One region of the Exercitatus varius genome, then DNA from elsewhere that is predicted to be linked to it. Evidence: riboswitches for the same ligand, from Rfam matches in the RefSeq annotation. Region 1 holds a riboswitch; each other region holds the start of a gene.
What was found. Region 1 has a riboswitch for thiamine pyrophosphate ahead of thiB (thiamine ABC transporter substrate binding subunit). Riboswitches for the same ligand answer to the same signal wherever they lie in the genome.

Region 2: another riboswitch for thiamine pyrophosphate. It lies ahead of thiM (hydroxyethylthiazole kinase); the one in region 1 lies ahead of thiB (thiamine ABC transporter substrate binding subunit).
Region 3: another riboswitch for thiamine pyrophosphate. It lies ahead of P7M01_RS02230 (ABC transporter substrate-binding protein); the one in region 1 lies ahead of thiB (thiamine ABC transporter substrate binding subunit).

What each region holds. Positions count from the first base shown of each region.
Region 1 covers NZ_JARQTO010000010.1:16,406-18,673, reverse strand. The annotation lists gene accA (acetyl-CoA carboxylase carboxyl transferase subunit alpha) at 1-130, opposite strand, end outside; gene P7M01_RS08080 (DUF1919 domain-containing protein) at 250-870, opposite strand; TPP riboswitch at 968-1,076, shown strand; gene thiB (thiamine ABC transporter substrate binding subunit) at 1,153-2,163, shown strand; gene thiP (thiamine/thiamine pyrophosphate ABC transporter permease ThiP) at 2,163-2,268, shown strand, end outside.
Region 2 covers NZ_JARQTO010000001.1:258,924-261,191, forward strand. The annotation lists gene thiD (bifunctional hydroxymethylpyrimidine kinase/phosphomethylpyrimidine kinase) at 1-149, opposite strand, end outside; gene thiM (hydroxyethylthiazole kinase) at 160-963, opposite strand; TPP riboswitch at 1,068-1,161, opposite strand; gene P7M01_RS01225 (MmcQ/YjbR family DNA-binding protein) at 1,258-2,025, opposite strand; gene nagK (N-acetylglucosamine kinase) at 2,117-2,268, opposite strand, start outside.
Region 3 covers NZ_JARQTO010000001.1:478,185-480,452, reverse strand. The annotation lists gene fdhD (formate dehydrogenase accessory sulfurtransferase FdhD) at 1-364, shown strand, start outside; gene P7M01_RS02230 (ABC transporter substrate-binding protein) at 450-1,496, opposite strand; TPP riboswitch at 1,550-1,642, opposite strand; gene uvrD (DNA helicase II) at 1,758-2,268, shown strand, end outside.

The DNA.
Region 1 (2,268 bases):
TTTTCTGCAGGCGTTTGATCTCGTCATCAAGATTAATTTCGTTATCCTGACCGGAAACGGCGCGCAGGGATTCAATTTTCGCTTCTAACTCGGCGATGGGTAATTCAAAATCCAGGTATTCTTGGCTCATTTTTGTTTCCTAAAACTAGCATAAATCGGACCGCACTTTAGCAAGAAATTTTCCGTCGTGCAAACTTGTGGGCTATTCTATGCGTTTTTGATAAAAATTGCAGTAATTTTGTCGCTGGTTTAACCATGATTTCGGTTAAACCACGCCACATAATCGAATTGATCGTAATATTTTTGGCCGAACCAGCCGGAGAATTCAAATAAATCGCCCACTTCAGACTGATTTTCAAAACCGCGGATATGATAAGCGGAAGCGAATTGCGGATAAGCTTTGTGCGTGAAAATCACTTTGTTCGGATAAGGCAACGCATCGAAATCCGCGATGTTTTGCTGCGTGCAACCATCGCGATCCGTCATCATCACAAACAGATTATCCCAATCGATACGGGTTGAACGGCTCAGCCATTTTTCGCGCGCTTCCCGTTCGGAATGATAATGCACAAAGTAAAGTCGAATATCGTCCAGTTTGGCCACGGGATAAGGCTTATCCGTCTGTTCGAAAACCGGTTCGGTTTGCTGATAATGACGGGGATTTTGCAAATAACGGATAAAATCCGCCGGCTCCAGATATAAATTCACGAAAGGCGAACGGAACGCTTCCTTTAAATCGTGCAGAATCAGCGCGCCGTTGCAATTACTGGCAATCACCGACATGCGGTGATTGGTTAATCGTCGTTGTAATTTTTTGTTAATCGCAAGGCGAAACAGTCGGTTTGAAATTTTACGTAAAGTGGCTAGCATGTTTTTCTCCTGTTACGGTTGGGATTTTAGAAGCAAAATTCCGTCGCTGCAAACGGATTATTGCTTGCGTATCGACGAATGAAGATTTACACTCGGCATGTTCTCATCGGGGTGCTTGCCGCGGCGACAGCCGGAAAAAGCTGAGAAAATACCCGTAGAACCTGAACTGATTAATATCTGCGTAGGGATTTGAGAAACGTCAATTTGTTGAAAAACAGTCTAAAATTTGACCGCACTTAAATTCCTTTGTTGTTTGCAAAATGCTTGCCAAAGGATTTTTTTATGCTTAAAAAGCTCATTATTTTTTCACTGCTTTCCGTTTTTGCATTTTCCGCGTTGAATGCCGCCGCCAATGCGCCGTTACAGGTTTATACGGAAGAATTTTTCGGCGCGGACTGGGGCCCGGGCGGCGAGGTGAAAGCCAGTTTTGAACGGGCTTATCCTCAATGCCGAGTGAATTATCAAGTCTTTGACGGACGCAACACCATGCTGAACCGCCTGCGTTTGGAAGGCAAAAAGACCAAAGCCGATGTGGTGGTGGGATTGGATAATTTTCAGTTCGACGCGGCGGAAAAAACGGGATTATTTGAAAAAACTTCAATAAATTTGACCGCACTTTCTCTGCCGTTCAGCTGGAAGAATCAAAGATTTATTCCTTATGAATTCGGGCGGTTCGCCTTTATTTACGATAAAAACAAACTGAAAAATCCCCCGCAAAGCCTGAAAGAACTGGTGGAGCGACAGGATTTGCGCGTGATTTATCAGGATCCGCGCACCAGCAGCATGGGGCGCGGTTTTGTGGTCTGGATGAACGCCGTTTATCCGCCGGAGCAAATCCAAACCGCGTGGCAGCGGCTTGCAAAACACACGGTGACGGTGGGCAAAGGCTGGACGGAAACCTACGGCGCCTTTTTGAAAGGCGAAGCGGATGTGGTGTTCAGCCATAATACCTCGCCGATTTATCATTTGCTGAAAGATAGGCAGGATCAGTACGTCGCCGCACAATTTAACGGCGACGGTCTATACCAGTTCGACACGGCGGCGAAGATTGCCGGTAAAAATCATGCCTGTGCCGATGATTTTATTGGCTTTCTGCTTTCGGCCGAGGCGCAGAAAATCATCATTTCGAAAAACGTCATGTTATCGTCGATTTCCACGCCAATCGAACCGCCTTTTGATCAATTAAAGGCGGAAACCTTAAAGGCTAATCCGACGGCGCAAACGTTATCCGTGCCGACGGACGCGACGGTTAAGCAATGGATTGAAGTTTGGCAAACAAGTCTGAGCCGTTAATGAACGCTTTTTTTCTGAAATTACGCCGCTTGCGACCGCGTCATTATGCGGGCGGCGTTTGCGTATTGGTGTTTTTACTGGCGTTTTACGGCGGCAGCTTGAATG
Region 2 (2,268 bases), on a different contig from region 1:
AAAACGCCTAAAGTGTTTTGTGCGGTAACGGCGGTAATGACTGAAGTGCCGAATACGCCGCGCATTTGGAACGTTTTGAGATCCGCCTGAATACCGGCGCCGCCGCCACTGTCGGAACCGGCAATAGTCAGAACTTGCGGTATGGTCATATTTTGCTCCTTATATTTCACTGATTCGTGCTTTATCGGCAAGTTGGAGCGCATCAATTGTCCCTAACCGATTGATAAAATTTATTGCAAAGGTGCCGGATTCACGGCTCAGATCCCGAGCGGCAAGTTCGCCGGCGACGGCGTACACCGCACAGGCTTCAATGCTGGCGGCAAAATAATCGGCGGGTTGCGCAACGCCTAAAAATGCACCGATTACGGCGCCCAATAAGCATCCCGACCCTGTCACTTTCCGGAATAACTGTGTACCATTTTGAATTTGGCGAACATTTTTACCGTCACTAATAAAATCGATTTCACCGCTTAAAGCGGTAATACATCGATATTTTTGTGCAACGGTTTTCGCAAGACGACTTAAATCGGCAGCATCGCCGCCGGTTACGGCATCGACGCCTTTTCCTTGCCAGTTTATTCCGGCCAGAAAAGCGATTTCCGCCGCATTCCCGCGGATTACGGCAAAATTAATTTCGGCCAGCAGTTGTTTGATGATTTTTTGCCGAAAGGCGGTGGCTCCGACGCCTACGGGATCTAATACGACGGGCACACCCGCTTTGTTAGCGGCCTTGCCTGCAATCAGCATGGCTTTGGCATCGGTTTCGTTGATTGTGCCGATATTAATCAATAGCGCTTGAGCGAAATTCTGAATTTCAGCAATTTCTTCCGGCGTAACGGACATAAAAGGCGAAGCGCCCAATGCCAGCAAACCGTTGGCGGAAAAATTGGTGACTACAAGATTAATCATGCAGTGAACAAGCGGCGTTTGGCTGCGAACAAGAGGTAAATAATGGGATTGCATAGCGTTTCCTTTCGTATTCAAAATGAAATTGACCGGCAATCTGGGGGAAAGGAAAAATTGATTTAATGGAAGGCGGCAGGCGATTCTGCCGGAAATCCGACCTTAGAAGGTTGCAATTAGTTTCCTACGCCAGTATTAGCTGTGTCAGGTTCACGGGTATTATCTCAGCCGCAAAATGCAGCACCCCGACTAATGGCGCTCAGTTTAATCCGATTTGAGCGAAAAGGCAAAACGACTTGTAAAAATTGTGAGACGGCTCACAAAAACAATGAAAAATTTGACCGCACTTTTACGTTACTCATCGCTTATCAAATCAATTTCCTGCTTTAAGCCGTAAGGCATATGACGCGGGCCTCGCACTGCGGAAACGCCGAATTGCGCCATTTTGGCGCGGGGAATCAATGTTTTGTCGTATTCTTTTAAGCAGCGAATTTTCATCACCCGTTTTATTTGCAAATGATCATGGCGTCGGCGATACGGAATGTTTACCTCCAACACCAAACATTTGTAACGGATTGCCGCCGTCGGCGCGGTGACATAAATATACACAATGTCGTCCGGCGCCACATTATTGCTTTGTTTCCAAAGAATTTCGCCGCCTTCGCGCAGATCTTTTTCCACATCATAATATTTCGGGTTGGCGGGCACGATCCATTCCGTATAACGGGCGATACCGAGCCGTTTTTTGGTTTGCCGGGTGGCGGTTAAATCGAAGCTGGCGTTTAGTAAAAAGAAAATTGTGTCATTATCCACCGAACCGTCGAGGCGGACGGTCAGCCAATGGGATTTATTCATGTGATAGGCAGGCAGAAAGCCGTCCTGGGCGAGGAATGTGCTGAGAATTTCCGGCGAGCATTTTACGTTCATGACATCGATGGCCTCCGTTCCCGCCAGTCCCAGTTTGGCTTTCGGTACGTTCATGACAATGGCGTACCATTTGCGATTATCCTGATGGCGCAAAACCGCGTAATCGGGATAGGTTTTCCATAAATATTCCGGCTGCGAACCGTATTGTGTCAGCACATAGTCGAATATTTGCCGTGTTAGACTTTTGTTTGCCATGTTTTCCTCCGTAACCGATTACGACAATAATATTTTACGCCTAAAAAACAAAAGTGCGGTCAAATTTAACCGCACTTTTTGAGGAAACGTATTATTTTTCCAGAAACAACGCCGCCGCACCGCGTACGCCGCCGGAATCGCCGTATTTGGCTTTTTTAATGGTCGGCACGTTGGCGCTGCGCATTAAATGGCGCGGCAGCGCTTTCGGCAGCGCTTCGTAGAGATAATCGAAGTTGGATAAAC
Region 3 (2,268 bases), on a different contig from region 1:
AATATTGGGTAAACAAACCGGCTCGACGCATGCGGCCGCCTTTTTTTCGCCGCAAGGTGAATTGTTGGCGATTCGGGAGGATGTCGGACGCCATGTGGCGTTGGATAAATTACTCGGCTGGCATGCTAAAAACGGTCGACCGCAAGGTTTTGTCTTCGCCACCAGCCGCGCCAGCTATGAAATGGTGCAGAAAACCGTAAGCTGCGGAATCGAAATGTTAGCCGCTATTTCTGCTGCGACGGAATTAGCGGTTCGCATGGCGCGGGAGACGGATTTGACCTTAATCGGCTTTGCCCGCGAGGGGCGCGCTACAATTTATACGGGAACAGAGCGTTTACAGATACGGGACGTCGAAAACGAGTAAAAGTGCGGTCAAATTTTGACGAGTTTTTTGCGATAACGGCATTCGATATCAACCGAATGCCGCTATTTATTTCATAAAATAAAAATTATTGATTTAACGTAGTATCCGTCCAGCGCTGAATCAAACGTTTGCTTTCTTGAGCCGAACCGAAACGAATCACATCAAGCTCAATGAAGTTGGCGATTGGCGGGAAATGGGTCTTGGGATAAAGCTTGGCGTGAACGTTTGCCGGCAGTTGATAGGAATTGGCTTCTCGCCAGTGCAGTTCCTGCGCTTCCGCCGTGAGCGCCCAATCGGTAAATAATTTGGCGTTATCTAAATTTCTGGCGCCTTTGATAATGCTGGTTGCGCCTAAAGTATAGCCAATGCCTTCGCAGGGTAGAATGCCTTCAACCGGTGCGCCTTTTTCCTGTTCGTGAAGATAAGCGTTCATAAAGCTGATATCCACCGTGACTTCGCCGGTTGCCAGATTGTTGGTCGCTAATCCGCTTTTGGAAAATTGCGCCACGTTTTTGTTTAATTCGGCTAAATAATCAAAGGCTTTATCTTCGCCCCACAATGCGACCAAAGTGGTGATAAACGAATAACCCGTGCCGGATACGCGCGGATCTGCGTACTGAATTTGGTTTTTGAAGCGGGGTTCCAATAAATCCTTGAAGCATTTAGGCGGCTCGATATTTAACGCTTTCAATTTTTTAGTATTGATACCGATGGCTAATTCCATTACGTAGATCACGGAAGTGTAATCGCCCCGCAGATCCATTAATTTTTTGAATTTAGGCATAATGTCTTTTTGGTTCGGGGAACGGTATTTTTCCAATAACCCGAGATCCGCCGCTTGCAGATGAGGTTCCAGAGTGCCGCCGTACCAGACATCCGCCTGCGGATTGTCTTTTTCGGTTTTGATTTTACCCAGCACGGTGCCGGTGCTGTTGCGGACGAATTGCGTTTTTACGTTGTATTTCTCACCAAAGGCCTGACTGATTTTCTCGCAAGCGGTATTTTGTACGCTGCAATAAATGTTCAGTTTGCCTTCGGCCTGAGCCGTTATTGGTAAGGATAAGCCGGAAAGCAGGCAAAGTGCGGTCGATTTTAGAAGAGTTTTTTTGTGGTTTGGATGTAAACGAATCATTGATTTGCTCCCGTACAGATAAAAACAGAACAAGTCAACAGCTAAACGGAAAAGCAAAATAAAAATTAGTTTCCTACGCCAGTGCTAACTGTATCAGGTTCCCGGGTATTTTCTCAGCCGATTTTTCGGCACCCCGACTAACGGAAAGTACTATAAATTGTTTGGCATTATTTGTAAATACGGGCGGATTACCGCATTGACAATTTATCCGCACTCTCTATAATCTAATGTAAATTTAAACAGATAACGAATAATAAGTTCATGGATATTTCAGAATTACTCGATGGATTGAACGATAAACAGCGTGAAGCGGTGGCGGCGCCTTTAGGCAATTATTTAGTTCTTGCCGGCGCCGGTTCGGGCAAAACACGGGTGCTTACCCATCGGATCGCCTGGCTGATTGCGGTGGAAGGTATTTCCGAAGGCGGCATTATGGCGGTAACCTTCACCAATAAAGCGGCGGCGGAAATGCGTCAGCGGATTGAATCCACGCTAGCCTTACATTCTTCCCGCCGGTTATTTGGTATGTGGGTGGGAACTTTTCACAGCATTGCTCACCGGGTGTTGCGCGCCCATTATGCCGATGCCGGCTTGCCACAGGATTTTCAGATTTTAGACAGCGAAGATCAGCTGCGTTTGCTGAAACGCTTGCTGAAACTGCACAATTACGATGAAAAAATGTATCCGGCGAAACAAGCCTGTTGGTACATTAATAATAAAAAAGACGAAGGATTACGGCCTCATCAGATTGACGATATGAACGATCGTCAGG